One region of the Marinomonas algae genome, then DNA from elsewhere that is predicted to be linked to it. Evidence: riboswitches for the same ligand, from Rfam matches in the RefSeq annotation. Region 1 holds a riboswitch; the other holds the start of a gene.

Region 1 (7,776 bases):
CATTTGCACAAACATAAAACCAATGTGGTAGAGAGCCGTTGTGACTAATGCAGCAAGAATAGGTTGCCACTTCTGATAAATTAGCAGCATGACCATAGAGTTAAAGATATGAAAGTGCATCTCAATTAAGCCTAATTGGCTTTGAATGAGGAAGGATGACACCAGCATAATGATGACACCAGCCGCAATGGAGAAGCCAATGGTGCCTTTGAAGAGGCTATAAAAAAGTTGAGTTGCGACCACGATAATGGCGGCAGCCACAAGCGAAAATGAGAAAAGCTTTTCTCCTAGCATACCACTGATAAGCAAAATTGGAGCCTGGCTCATCAATAGTCGATATATAAAGAGGTCGTTCTTCAAGGTTTTTTGTGTTGCGTTCATGGATAAGTTGCCTTTCTGTCTATTTGGTCAGATCAATCGTGCATGATTGTAGCAGTGTGTTGTAAACTTTTGATTTAAACAATAAGTATCACAATGAAATTTGTAATATAAAGTGAATTTATAGTGCTCAGATATTTTATAGGTAATAGTGCTTAGAGCATTTAATGAAAGGGCGCATAAGAAGAGAACAAGAAAATAAAAAAGCCCTGAGCATAGGCTATGCACAGGGCTTTAATTTAGGGCTAAGTTGGCTTTAGCCAAAGGCTTTTGCACTTTCTGTTAAGCGAATCGCTTGATCGCATGCATTGGCAAGCTCGGCCCCTTTTTTCACAAAATGACGACTAAAGTAATCTTTATGCTCATCATGTTCATGGAAATTATGAGGCGTCAGTACAGCGGTTAAAACCGGTACTTCAGTTTCTAACTGCACTTGCATAAGAGCATTACACACTGTTTGCGCGACAAAATCATGTCGATATATTCCGCCATCAACAACCAATGCGCTGCCAGCAATGGCGGCATATTGACCGCTTTTTGCTAATAGCTTTGCTTGTAGAGGAATTTCATAAGCACCGGGTACAGGAATGACATCAATAAGTGATGCATCGTATCCGCGAGAAATTAACTCATCTTTGAAACTGTTAACGCAATTCAATACGATCTCTTCATGCCAAGCGGCGTGAAGTATCGCAATACGTTTTGTTGCTGGTGTGAAATCAATGTGATTCGTTGAGCTCTGATTCATTTTAAAATCCTATAAATATAAGGTGAATCAGGGCGAACGGGCAGGCAAAAACACCATGTAAATGGCATACCTTAATACAGTGACGTAAGAATACGACTCTGCTAGAGGTTTTGTCTGACACGCTCTCTATCATCCGGACTATAACCGTCGGCTCTGGAGTCTCACCAGATCTGCTGACCCTAAAAGCACTTCTATATAAAAATGCTAAAAGGCGCTCGCGGGCTTAGATGCTACGTTTACGTATTATCTTTACCGCCGGTGGGGAGTTTCACCCCGCCCCGAGAACGAAATCGGAATTTTTCCGATGGGCTGAATATACTTTTATTTGTTGTCTTGTGTCAAAGCAAGATAAGGAGTAAATGTGATGAAATTTAGGAAGCGTTTGAGATAGGCTAAGGCTGCAACAAAAAGTTACTCATTCCTACTGATACAATACACATTTCAAAAGTATCGTCGATGTAAGATAGATAAAGCAGCCATTTATGTTTAAATGTATTATATGGAATAAAGGGTTAATGTCAGCAAGGAGTACTACATTATGACGTCGCTTATTTTATTTTTGCGCAGCACACTGATTACCTTTATGGCACTTGCTGTTGTAGCTTGTTCTTCCGTCAATAACGAGAAGGTTATTGAGGAGGAAGTTTATGAAATTGAGGATGTGGTGCAGACTAACGCTGCTGTTTATTCCTGTGATGATAAGCTGCTGAATGTCTACTTTCATGGTGATCAAGCAGAATTAACATGGAAAAATGAAACACACTTACTGAATCATGCTGTGAGTGCGTCAGGATCTTCTTTCCTAGGAGAGTCTTTGTCCTTTGTCATTCAAAGTGAAAAAGCCGTGTTAAGCACAAAAAGCGCAAAAGAGATTCAATGCCTTTTGCTGCATGTTGATTCTTAATCTGCTTTTACCTGAACATCTCTCACTTTAAATTCCAGCCTTTTCATCTCGTTAAGCCTCCATTCCGTGTACAATAACGCCATTCGCGCAGGTTGCGCTCTGTTATATGTAGAGAATGAATGAGCAAGTTATTTGTAATGGGCATGGGGCCCGGTGATCTAGGTTTGGTTGCGCCGAATGCAACAAAAGCATTAACGGCCTGCAGTGACTGGGTCGCTTATGGTTACTATTTAGAGTTGCTGGGTGAATTAAGTGACGGAAAAACCTTCCACGATTTGCCGTTAGGCGAAGAAATCGGTCGAGCGCGTTTGGCACTTACGCTTGCAGCACAAGGTAAAAATACAGCACTTATTTCCAGTGGCGATATTGGCATTTATGCCATGGCGACCTTAGTGTTTGAACTCTTAGATTTACAACTTCAAGGCAAAGAAAATCACCCAGAATGGCTCGATGTTGATATTGAAGTGATTCCAGGTATTTCCGCGATGCAAGCGGGCGCAAGCCGAGTTGGCGCTATGTTAGGCCACGATTTCTGTACGATCTCTTTATCGGATTTATTAACCCCTTGGGAAACCATAGATAAACGCCTTCATGCTTGTGGTATGGGCGATTTTGTTGTGTCTTTTTATAATCCTGTTTCTAAAAAGCGCGACTGGCAATTGAATCACGCCCGTGATGTCTTGTTGCAATATCGTCCTGCAAGCACGCCTGTGATGATTGGCCGTCAATTAACCAGACCAGAAGAAGACATCACTTTCACGACGCTGGGAGAATTAGACGCCAAAGATGTGGACATGTTTACCATGGTGAGTGTGGGGAATTCAGATTCCAAACACATAGTAAATGGCGAGAAAGAATGGATTTACACACCTCGCGGCTATTCGAAAAAACTCTAGGAAATCCATCGCATACTGAATGAGTAATAATACATGACAGTCTATTTTATTGGCGCAGGGCCGGGTGATCCTGACTTAATGACAGTGAAAGCCGTGAAAACCATCGAACGTTGCGCGGTCATTTTATACGCGGGTTCTTTGATTCCAACGCAAGTGATTGACAGTGTTCGTGGCACGGCGGAAGCCATTTACGATACCGCTGAAATGAACCTAGAGGAAACCACCGCTGTCATCGAACAAGCCGCGAAAGAGGGCAAAGACATTGCGCGTTTGCAGTCTGGCGATCCGGCTTTATATGGCGCTATTGGCGAACAGATTCGTCGCTTGGAAGCACTCGATATAGACTATGAAGTAATTCCGGGAGTCAGCGCCGTGGCAGCGTCTGCGGCCTTATTGAAAAAAGAACTGACATTGTCGGGCGTATCACAAACCGTCATTATGACGCGCTATGAAGGCAAAACTCCATTTCCAGAGCGTGAACGTTTACCCGCGTTGGCACAAAGTGGCGCGACCTTGGCCATTCATTTGGGCATCACACGCATTCATAAAATCGTTGAAGAACTGATTCCCCATTATGGCGAAGATTGCCCTGTGGCGGTGTGTTATCGAGCCAGCTGGCCAGATCAAGATTATGTGGTTGGCACCTTGGCGGACATCGTTGCGAAAGTCCGTGAGAAAAAATTCACTCGCACCAGCTTGATTTTGGTTGGGAAAGTACTGGATACCGACGATTTCGCCGACTCTTATTTATACGATAAAGGGCAAGCGCATATCTTCAGAAAAATACATAAACCTAAAAACAAAAACTCCAAAGAGCAGGGTTAATCATGCAACTTAATAAAATTCCAACAACGATTGTCACTGGCTTTTTAGGAAGCGGTAAAACCACTTTACTGTCTAATGTGTTAAAGCAAGCCGCAGGCAAACGCATTGCGGTCATTGTGAATGAATTTGGTGAATTGGACATAGATTCAGAATTGCTCCGTTCTTGTCCTTTGGATTGTGACGACGAGCAAGAAAGCGGCCAACGCAGTGACGATGGCTTTTATGAGCTGGCGAACGGTTGTATTTGTTGCACGGTAGAAGAAGAGTTTTTACCTGTGATGGAGCAGCTGGTGGCGCGTCGTGACGACATTGACCACATCTTAATTGAAACCAGCGGTTTGGCCTTGCCTAAGCCTTTGGTGCAAGCCTTTAATTGGCCGGGCATTAAAGAACATTGCACAGTGGATGCGGTGATCACGGTTGTTGATGGCGCGGCGGTTGCCGCAGGTCGTTTCGCTCACGATGAAAATAAAGTACAAGCTCAGCGAGAAGCAGACGACAGCCTTGATCATGACCCAAGTTTGCAAGAGTTATTGGATGATCAGCTAAGCGCTGCGGATCTTGTGGTGGTGACGAAAAACGATTTATTAGATGACGAAGCTCGTACTCGTGTACAAAGCATCATTCGTCATGAAGTGCCAAAAAGCGTGAAGACTGCCTACATCGAAAATGGCGAAGTGGCGCTGGATGCTTTATTAGGTATTGATGCCGCGACAGAAAGTCGAATCGACGAAGTGCACAATCATCATGATCATCATCACGCGCACGGCGAACATCACGATCACGCCCACGATCATTTTGATTCTTTTGTGGTGAGCCTTGGCGAAGTGCAATCTGACTTATTGCAGGAAACTCTTTCTCAGTTATTGGAAGAGCATAATATTTTTCGTATCAAAGGGTTTGCCGCTGTTCATGGCAAGCCAATGCGACAAGTGTTTCAAGCGGTTGGCAAACGTTTAGACCGTTATTTCGATCGGTTATGGCAAGCCGATGAAATCCGCCAAACGCAATTGGTGTTTATTGGTAAAGGCATCACAAAAGAGAGCATCGAAAGTGCTCTGCATAATGCTCTTACTTCTTAGGAAATAGTCGAAGTATGCATTTACTGGCAGCCAAACCGGGCGGATTTGTAGACGATGAAGGCATTGTCGATTTAGGACAAAGCCCTGCGGATCTGGTGATCTTGGCTGCGGCGGATTCTGTGCTTGGTGCGCTTGGAAACGCCTTGGATGTGTTGCATTCAATAGATGAACTTGCCGCAATCTTGCCCAGTGTTCGCCTTGCCAATTGGATGCAATTAGCCAAGCCAGCCGCGTATGACCTTTATGAAGACAAGGTACTAGAAAAGGCCAAAGTAGTGGTCGTTTCCTTGTTGGGTGGCGAGCATTATTGGCCTTATGGTTTTCAGCGTTTACAGGCTTGGGCGAGCGCCAAATCGAATCGTACCTTGATCTTGGTTCCCGGAGACGACACGCCAGATGTTGAGTTAATGAAGTCGTCAACCTGCTCAATGGAAGATGCGCATCGTGTATGGCGATATTTACGGGAGAGTGGTCAGGCGAATAACGAACAATGCCTGCGTTTTCTGACACAAGAATTTTTTAATCAAGAGTCATCTCATGAGCCGCTTACTTGGCTTGAGCCGGCTCCTTTGCCCAGCGCATTGATCTATTTTCGAGCTAATGGTGAGAATCAAGGTCGTGCTGCCAGCTTGAATGAATGGCGTGGTTATTATGAGTCATCATTAGATGACAAGCCTGTGGCGTTGGTGGTGTTTTATCGTTCCCATCTGCAATCGGGTAATACCGCCATGTTCGATGCTCTTCTGAGCATTATGGAGCAAGAAGGTTTGGTGCCTTTGGCTATTGCAGTCAGCTCCTTAAAAGACAATGTGTCTGTGGGTTTGGTCGAAAGCCTCGCTGAACAAACTCAAGCCAAAGTGATTTTAAACACTACAGGCTTTGCCGCAAATCGAGTGGGCAGCCCGGATCTGGCGTCTGAGCCAACCGATTTTCAATCTGCTTTTGATTCTCCTATTCCTGTTTTACAGCTCATTTTATCTGGCAGTACGCAAGAAGATTGGCAAGCACAAACACAAGGTTTACGAAGCCGTGATGTGGCGATGCAAATTGTATTGCCAGAAATGGACGGACGTATTGTGACTCGTGCGGTGAGCTTCAAAGCCTTAAGCCATTACAATGAAACGGCTCAAGTTGATTTGGTGCGTTATGAATTACACGAAGAGCGAGCGCGTTTTGTGGCGCAACTGGCGAAACGCTATGCGAACTTAGCGAGCAAACCGAATAAAGAAAAGCGCATTGCCTTTGTGTTGGCGAATTATCCGACTAAAGATGGACGAATCGGTAATGGTGTCGGTCTTGATACACCTCATTCTACCGTAAATTTATTGTCGGCTTTGCAAGAAGCTGGCTATCCAATCGAAGAGATTCCAGAAAACGGCAACGCCCTAATTGAAGCATTATTAGGCGCGGTGACGAACAATCCAAATACACTTCATGAACGTGGTTGCTGGCAAAGTTTGTCTTTAGAAGACTACTTAACTTATTTTTATCAGTTGCCGCTAGAAAGCCAAAATGCGGTTTGGGATCGTTGGGGGCCGCCAGAAGACGACCACAAATGCCGAGAGCAAAATGGCCAACGGCGCATCATGTTGGCTGGCATTCGATTAGGCGAAACCTTTGTTGGCATTCAACCTGCGCGCGGTTTCAATCTCGACTTGGTGGCCAATTATCATGATCCAGATTTGATTCCGCCACACAGTTACTTGGCGTTTTATTTTTGGTTGCGCCATGTCTATAAAGTGGATGCCTTTGTTCATGTGGGCAAACATGGCAACCTCGAATGGCTACCGGGAAAAGGCACGGCCTTGTCTGACATGTGTTGGCCTGACATTACCCTTGGGCCAATGCCGAATTTTTACCCTTTTATTGTCAATGATCCGGGCGAAGGTGCGCAGGCGAAACGCCGTACACAAGCAACTATTATTGATCACCTGATGCCGCCAATGACACGCGCCGAAACTTACGGCGACATGGCGGAATTAGAAAACTTGGTGGACGAATATTACCAAGCCATGGGAATGGATGCTCGACGGGAAACTTGGTTAAAAGAGCAGATTCTTAAAAAAGTCCAAAGCAGTCATTTATTAGAAGAACTCACCGACACAGATGCAGAAGACGAAACCTCAGTTTTAGAAGGTTTAGACGCTTATTTGTGTGAGATAAAAGAAGCGCAAATTCGCCATGGTTTGCATCGCCTTGGGGAACTACCAGAAGACGACAAACTGGCCGACACGCTGGTGGCGTTATTGCGTTTGCCTCGTGGCAGCGACTTGACCAGCCAAGGCATTCTTCATGCCTTAGCCAAAGACTTGAATTTGGAGAGCGACGGCTTTGATCCTATGCAAAGCCTTCGTACTCCTTGGTTTGGAAAACAGCCAGAAGTACTTTTATCGGTTGCAAATGCTCAATGGCGAACGCATGCGGACACCAAAGAACGCTTGGAATTGCTCGCACAAAATTTGGTGATGACACACCTTATTCAAGGGAAACCTTTGAATGAGATCGAAGTCTTGTTGCCTGAAACGGCGGTGCTTTTAGCTCACAGTAAAAAGACCTTGATGGCGGCATTAGAACAAAGTGCAGGCGATGAAATATCAGCGCTCATCACAGGTTTGTCTGGCGGCTTTATTCCTCCTGGGCCAAGCGGTGCGCCAACTCGAGGTCGATTAGACACCTTGCCAACAGGGCGCAACTTTTTCTCGGTAGACAATCGTGCCATTCCATCGCCAGCGGCGTGGGCGATTGGCAAAGAGTCCGCAGAAGCCTTGGTTCAACGACACCTTCAAGAGCACGGCGATTATCCAAAAGACCTAGGTTTGTCTGTGTGGGGAACCGCCACCATGCGAACTGGCGGAGACGACATTGCGCAGGCTTTCGCGCTCATGGGCGTTCGTCCTATTTGGGCGCCGGGGTCAAATCGCGTGACGGATTTTGAAGTCATGT
Region 2 (7,776 bases), on a different contig from region 1:
GCTCATTTAGATAATTGAGAAGCTCATTATTCACATCGTGCTGAATGCTACTGATTCCTTGGTTCCCAAAAATACGATTGATCTCAATTACATAAGGAACAGAGCCGACCATCGCAACATCGAATCCAGCATGGTTAATGTCCAATGATTCCGCTAAAAAGGTCACTAAGTCTTGAGCTTCTTTTGGAATCAAAGCCACTTCCACTTGGCCGCCTTGGCTAATGTTATTGTGGAAACCATTGTCCGACTGTAAGCGCCAGTAACCATTGACGATTTTATTCCCGACCCAAATGATGCGCATATCGCGGTCAATGGGTAAGTACTCCTGCACATAAAGCACATCTGTCTGAGCGATGTAATCACGCCATTGCCCTAATGTTTCAATCAAGAAGACACCATTTCCCATGCTGCTGCGGGGAATTTTCGCCACGAAAGGCGATGGCATTTCGTCCCAGATTTTGTCTGCTTCATAAGGTGTGTTTGCTGCAATCACAGTATAAGGGTGATGTGCTGGCGCCACTGTACGAAATGTACGAGTCATTTCGATCTTGTCATGACCAATCATGTAAGAGGCTAAGCTAGGAAATATGCGCTTTTTAAGGCCAAATATTAAGGCGTTTAATTGCCAATACTGAGGAAAAAGCAGCCAATCCGCCTGTTTGATTTCATCTAAATGTTCATACATAGATTCAGGTTTTATGTATCGAACATTCGGTAAATGAAGTGTTCGTAATGCATCAAAAGAGATGATTTTCATTTAAGTCGTATCAGTGGCCAAAGAGGCGCCGATTGTGTGCTTAAGCGAGGAAAAAGGGAATAAAAATCTCACCTAAAATCGTAAAAAATCGACTTATCTGTATAAGCCGATTTTAGAGCGTTTCTTGGCTTTTTTGTAATGCGTTTCTTGCGCGAGTATTACGCATTCGACGAATAGAGTCGAACACCAGCATAGCCAAAGCTGCCCAAATCAAAATAAAGGTAATCAGCTTATCGATACTTAAGGGTTCGTTATATAAAAATACCGCCAAAATAAACATGCCGGTTGGACCAATATATTGAAAAAAGCCGAGCGTAACCATGCTGACGCGATTCGCCGCCGCCGCAAAACACATGAGTGGAATCATGGTGACAGGGCCCGCCGCGAAAAGTAATGAATTGGTTGTTGTGCTGTTGTCGAAAATATTCCCAGAGGAAGAATCCGTCAACATCAAATAAGTGAGCGCGAAAGGCAAAAGGATTCCTGTTTCAATCGCCATACCAGTAAAACTATCCACTGCGACTTTTTTACGTACTAAGCCATAAAAGCCAAAGCTGATGGCGAGAGATAAAGCAACCCAAGGCAAAGAGCCAAATTTGATTACCTCAAACGCCACTGCTCCAAAACATAAAAGAACCGCGGCCTTACGAACTCTATCTAGTTTGTCTTTGAAAAAGATCACACCCAATAAAATACTAATGAGCGGATTAATGTAATAACCCAAGCTGGCGCTAAGCATTTGGTCGTTTTGTACGGCCCAAATAAATGTTCCCCAGTTGATTGCAATCAGCACAGTAGAAATTGCCATAGCCATTAAGGTTTTTGGCGATTGAATCACGGCTTTAAGTGCTTTGCCGTAACCTAGTATTAGAATTAAGACTAAGACAATGAGACAAGACCAGATAATACGATGTGAAAGGATCTCTGTTGCAGGAAGAAACGACATTTCCTTAAAGTAAATGGGAGTAATCGCCCACAGAATAAAGGCGCTTAACGCGTAAAAAACGCCACTTCTTGAAGATGTTTGCACGTAAATTCCTTTTCATTCAGAGAATCTTAATGAGAGGACGGAAGTGTATAGCAATTTTTAGCTAAGATGCAGCATAAAATGGCTTTCTCGTGGCTGAGTATATTGCCTAAAAACGAGGATGGGTTTAGAGTTAGTCCATTACTTTTTACATTAATCGAACTTCGGGGCGGGGCGAAATTCCCCACCGGCGGTAATTTAATAAAATGCTTCTTTGGTATTGCATTAAAAAGCCCGCGAGCGCTTAGATTGAATAGCAATTGAAAATCTAAGGTCAGCAGATCTGGTGAGACTCCAGAGCCGACGGTTACAGTCCGGATGATAGAAGATCGACCAAGCAACAAAGGATCATTTCTCTTAGCGAGCAATGGTCATTTTTGTTGGCGCTTTCTACGCGTTTTTTCTTACATGCTTTGGTTATGTAAGTGTCTTGGTATATTCCTCATCACCCCTGTGCATCTTACTTATTGGAGAAACCAAGATGGCAGGAACATTCTTTATCATGATCGCGTGCTTTACGTGGGCGCTTGATACTTTAATTCGTTATCCACTTTTGGGTGCGGGTTATTCCACTCTGCAAATTGTTCTTATTGAACACCTTACTTTGGTGCTATTTGTTAGTCCTATGCTTTGGCGTGCACGCCATGTTTATCGCCACATGTCGATGAATAGCTTTCTGTGTTTGTTTTTCATTGGTGGCGTTGGCTCCGCTGTGGGAACCTTGGCATTCACCGAAGCGTTTCAATATTTGAATCCAACCGTGGTGATTTTGCTGCAGAAGCTACAACCCGTGATTGCGATCTTGTTGGCTTATTGGTTCTTGAAAGAGCGCATTGAAGGTCAATTTTTACGTTGGGCTGTGGTGATTCTTTTTGGTAGTTTTGTGATGATGTGGCCAGATTTACGCACCTTAGGAGAGGCTCAATGGCATTACTCTAGTGATAACATGAGCATTTTTAAAGGCTATGGATATACCTTAATTGCTGTTTTTGCATGGGGCGCGGCAACGGTATGTGGGAAGTACTTATCGCATCAAAACATACCTGCTAATGCGATTATGTCTGGCCGCTTTGTCGCAGGCCTGTTGGTATTATTGCCTTTAGCGCTGGCGCAGACGAGCAGCTTAACGGCAATGAAATCTGTCGATCTGAGCCTAGTGGTTGCCATGGCTTTGCTAAGCGGCTTCATTGGCATGTGGTTCTATTATCAAGGACTGAAAACAGTGCCTGCGCAATTGGCAACGTTAGCTGAGTTGTCTTTCCCTGTTTTCGCTGCGGCGATTAACTGGTACTTTTTAGATTTGGATTTAACCTTCTACCAAATTATCGGTGGATTTCTGCTTATCTTTGGCAACATTGGATTGCGCTTTAAAGAGCTTCGAAAGTCCGATCTTACGATTGTGACTCATCAGTCCTAATCAACTCAGTTGAATAGCTTAATGTGATTTACGTTAAGCTATTCTTTATATTTTCTCCTTTCCTATCCCCTAAAGCGGCGACTTTGATTTAGAATAGCGCGCCTATTTCTGCCCAAAAGATCAAGATTAGAAAGATTGCTTCTTTTGTTTTTCAATATGGACGCTTTCGATAAGGAAAATAAATGCCATCTGAGTCCCTTAAAACACACATTCCTGAAATAAAAACACAGTTTATCCCCGTCATATTTCTTTGGATTGCGGGTGTTTCTGCCGCCATGCAATTTGCCAAGTTCTCTATTTCCTATGACGCTTTGCTACAGCATTATCAAACAGGAGCAACATTAACAGGCGCTGCTTTGTCTGTTGTGGGTGTGGCTGGTTTAGTCTTTGGCGTATTTGGCGGTCTGATTGCGAGCCGAGTGGGTTATCTGAAAGTATTAATGGGCGCATTGTTTTTAGGCGGTATTTTGTCTTTTATCCAAGCGACATTACCGCCTTTTGAATTGATCTTTATTACACGAATTTTAGAAGGTTTTTCTCAACTGGGCGTGGTGGTTTCTGCACCGACGTTAATTGCCAAGTTAAGTTCGGACAAGCATCGATCTTTAACCATGGGATTATGGGGAACCTTTTTTGGAGTGGCTTTCGCAGTAAGTGGTGGCGTGGGTAAATGGACGCTGGATAATTATGGCATGCGTGAGTTGTTTTTTAGCCACGGTGTGTTGATCTCTTTGATGGGCGTTGTGTTATTTGTATTGCTACGTAAGAACCCGGTATTGGATATTGCGCCTGTGAGTGCCAATCAAGGCAGTTTTTTACGTCAAATGCTGAATGTTTACCGTAACCCAAGAGCGCTTTTGCCCAGTACAGTGTTTCTTTTTTATACCTGTACGCTAGTGTCCTTACTGACGTACATTCCTCGTTTAGTGAGTGACTCAACTATCCAAGCTTTGATGCTGGTGGTTTTACCATTAGTCAGTACCAGTGGAACCTTTATTGCTGGTGCGCTGGCGCAGTATGTTATGAAACCTCAACGTGTTGCCATGATGGCTTACTCCACCGTGGCGATGTGCGGTCTTATTTTGTTGTTTGTATATCAAGAGCCGCTTTGGTTTGCTTTTGTTGTTGGTGTGCTGATTTTGTTCTTAGGTATGATTCCTGGTGCATCGTTAGCCTTGATTCCTGTATTGGCAAGAAATCCGGCAGAACAAGCTCAGGGTTATGGGCTTATTGCTCAATTTGGTAATCTTGGTGCGACAATCGGGCCGCCAGTTTTTGCGACGCTTGTGACTCTGTTTGGCGTGAACGGATTAGTTTCTATGGTTTTAGTGATTTGCGCCTTAGGCTTATCTGCTTGCTTTTTAGTATTCCGCTTAATTGCTTCTTCTAAAATATCTAATAGATAAAGTTGGTCTTATTAGCCACATAAAATGGACGAATTGTGGCTTTTGAGAGTTTATCTCAGAAATAATTTTTGAATTTGTAACATTATTCTCCTTTTGACGTCTAATATTTATAACATCAGCTGCATAACGTGTTGATTTGCACTGGAATGATTGTATTGGAGTCTTACATGAAGAAAATTGGGTTACTGGTCATCATCGCGGTACTTGCTGCCGTATTTTTTTATTTTGATTTGCATAAGCTACTCACTCTCGAGGGTTTGAAGTCAGGTTTAGATACATTTGAAGCATGGCGTGCTGAAAGCCCTCTGTTGATTGGCGGTGCGTTTTTGGTCTTGTACGTGATTGTGACTGCCTTGTCTTTGCCAGGCGCTGCGATTATGACATTAGCCGCTGGCGCTTTGTTCGGTTTAGGTTGGGGTTTATTAATCGTTTCCTTTGCCAGCAGTATCGGTGCGACGTTAGCCTTTCTTGTTTCCCGCTATTTGCTTCAAGACACAGTGCAAAAGCGCTTCGGTGACCGTTTAAAAGCCTTTAATGAAGGCATTGAAAAAGAAGGTGCCTTCTATTTATTCACGCTTCGTCTTGTTCCTATTTTCCCTTTCTTCTTGATTAACCTGTTGATGGGTTTAACAACCATTCGTGCTTTCACCTTCTACTGGGCGAGCCAGTTAGGCATGTTGGCAGGTACGTTTGTATTCGTGAACGCAGGTACGCAGCTTGGTCAGCTAGAGAGCTTGTCGGGCATCTTGTCTCCTCCACTACTACTTTCTTTCGTTCTATTAGGTGTGTTCCCTTTGATTGCTAAAAAATTGATCAACATTATTAAAGCGCGTCGTGTTTATGCAGGTTATACAAAACCAAAAACATTTGATCGTAACCTGATTGTTATTGGTGGCGGTGCTGGTGGCTTAGTAAGTGCTTACATTGCAGCTGCGGTTAAAGCCAAAGTGACCTTGATTGAAGCCAATAAAATGGGTGGTGATTGTCTTAACTATGGTTGTGTACCAAGTAAAGCCATCATTAAAAGTGCCAAAATCGCCCAGCAAATGCGACATGCCGAAAACTACGGTTTGAACAGCAGTGAGCCCACTTTCTCCTTCAAAAAAGTCATGGCACGCGTTCATGATGTCATCAGCCAGATAGAGCCTCATGACAGTGTTGAGCGTTACACGGCCCTTGGTGTGGATGTTGTACAAGGTTACGGGAAACTGATCGACCCTTGGACAGTTGAAATTCAACTGAATGACGGCGGCACAAAACGTATGACTGCGCGCAGTATTGTGTTGGCAACAGGCGCTCGTCCATTCGTACCACCATTACCAGGTTTAGACGATGTGGGTTATTACACGAGCGATACGCTTTGGGAAGAGTTCGCTAAATTTGATGAGCCACCAAAACGTCTTGTTGTGTTGGGCGGTGGCCCGATCGGATCTGAGTTGGCGCAAAGTTTCGCTCGCCTTGGCTCAAATGTGACACAGGTGGAACGTGGCGAACGCATCATGATTCGTGAAGACGAAGAAGTGTCTGAATTGGTTCAGAAAAGCATGAGAGCGGATGGCGTGAATATCTTAACCTCTCATAATGCGGTTCGTTGTGAGAAAGAAGGTGATGTAAAGCGCTTAATTGTCGAAAAAGACGGCGTAGAAAGCGTGATCGAATTTGATGCCTTGTTGTGTGCTGTTGGTCGTCAAGCCCGCCTTGAAGGCTATGGGTTAGAGAACCTAGGCATCGAAACAGATCGCAATATCGTGACGAACGATTACTTAGAAACACTTTACCCAAATATTTATGCAGCAGGCGATGTGGCTGGCCCTTATCAGTTTACTCATGTTGCGGCACACCAAGCTTGGTACACAGCAGTAAATGCTTTGTTTGGCACCTTTAAGAAGTTCCGTGCCGATTACCGTGTGATTCCTTGGGCGACATTCGTTGACCCAGAAGTGGCGCGCGTTGGTTTAAGTGAGCAAGAAGCCAAAGAGCAAGGCATTGCGTATGAAATGGTGCGTTATGAATTTGACGAACTGGATCGTGCCATTGCAGAAAGTGCGACAAAAGGATTTGTGAAAGTCTTAACGGTTCCGGGTAAAGATAAGATCTTAGGCGTTACCATTGTGGGTGAACATTCAGGTGACTTACTGGCTGAATTTGTCTTGGCCATGAAACACGGTTTAGGTTTGAACAAGATTCTAGGCACGATTCACACTTACCCAACGTGGGCGGAATCGAACAAATATGCCGCTGGTGAATGGAAACGTGCTCACACACCAGAGCGTCTTCTGAACTGGATTGAAAAATACCATACATGGCGTCGAGGTTAAGCAAATGAAAAACTGGTTGATTGTTTTATGTGCTCTATTAGGTTTACAAAGTGTTAGCGCCAATGCTGCTAACGCTTTTGACCACTCCGCATGGAATGCGTTATTACAACAAAATGTTCATTTGCTTGAAGGCGGTAAGGCCAGCCAAGTAGATTACCAAGGCTTTGCTGATAATGAAGCTGCTTTAAATGCATATTTAAAAGCGTTAGAAGGTGTTAGTCAGTCTGAATTTGATGCTTGGCCAAAAGAAGATCAGCTGGCATTTTTGATTAACGCATACAATGCCTGGACAGTCAGTTTCATTCTGACGAAATGGCCTGACTTGAAGTCGATTAAGGATTTGGGAAGCTTTTTTAGTTCTCCTTGGAGCAAAGAGTTTGTGCCCTTGTTAGGAGAAACACGTTCTCTTGATAACATCGAGCATACGCTGATTCGTGGCTCAGATCGTTATAACGATCCTCGTATCCACTTTGCGGTTAACTGCGCAAGTATTGGTTGCCCTGCTTTGGCTAATATTGCCTTCCAAGGTGATAACTTAGACAGCTTGCTAGAAACACAAACTGAATTATTTTTAGCCGATAGCAGTCGTAACCGTTTGAATGGTAAGAAATTAGAGCTTTCTTCTATCTTCAAATGGTACCGAGAAGACTTTGAAAAAGGTTGGAAAGGCTACAACTCATTGGAAGCTTTTATTCACAACTATGCGTCTGCCATGTCACTACCTGAGAGTGTAAAAGCCGATCTTAGTAATGAAAAAGTAGACATCAAATTCCTGAGCTATGATTGGGCTCTGAACAAGAAACCATAAGACCTATTCATTAGGAGCTTATTTCACAAGGTTATCTGATGTA

The links. A riboswitch is a leader RNA that binds a small molecule or an ion and turns the genes downstream of it on or off. The one in region 1 is predicted to bind FMN.
Region 2: it holds a riboswitch for FMN, as region 1 does, so the genes downstream of both, ACMUMQ_RS08100 (DMT family transporter) here and ACMUMQ_RS06000 (6,7-dimethyl-8-ribityllumazine synthase) in region 1, are expected to answer to the same signal.

The regions. Positions count from the first base shown of each region.
Region 1 covers NZ_JBLIXK010000002.1:359,212-366,987, reverse strand. The annotation lists gene ACMUMQ_RS06005 (methyl-accepting chemotaxis protein) at 1-381, opposite strand, end outside; gene ACMUMQ_RS06000 (6,7-dimethyl-8-ribityllumazine synthase) at 635-1,126, opposite strand; FMN riboswitch at 1,244-1,416, opposite strand; gene ACMUMQ_RS05995 (MliC family protein) at 1,665-2,030, shown strand; gene cobJ (precorrin-3B C(17)-methyltransferase) at 2,150-2,926, shown strand; gene cobM (precorrin-4 C(11)-methyltransferase) at 2,960-3,751, shown strand; gene cobW (cobalamin biosynthesis protein CobW) at 3,754-4,833, shown strand; gene cobN (cobaltochelatase subunit CobN) at 4,848-7,776, shown strand, end outside.
Region 2 covers NZ_JBLIXK010000004.1:30,555-38,330, reverse strand. The annotation lists gene ACMUMQ_RS08110 (ATP-grasp domain-containing protein) at 1-757, opposite strand, end outside; gene rarD (EamA family transporter RarD) at 870-1,787, opposite strand; FMN riboswitch at 1,941-2,118, shown strand; gene ACMUMQ_RS08100 (DMT family transporter) at 2,266-3,201, shown strand; gene ACMUMQ_RS08095 (MFS transporter) at 3,384-4,607, shown strand; gene ACMUMQ_RS08090 (dihydrolipoyl dehydrogenase family protein) at 4,775-6,925, shown strand; gene ACMUMQ_RS08085 (DUF547 domain-containing protein) at 6,930-7,733, shown strand; gene ACMUMQ_RS08080 (LysR family transcriptional regulator) at 7,752-7,776, opposite strand, start outside.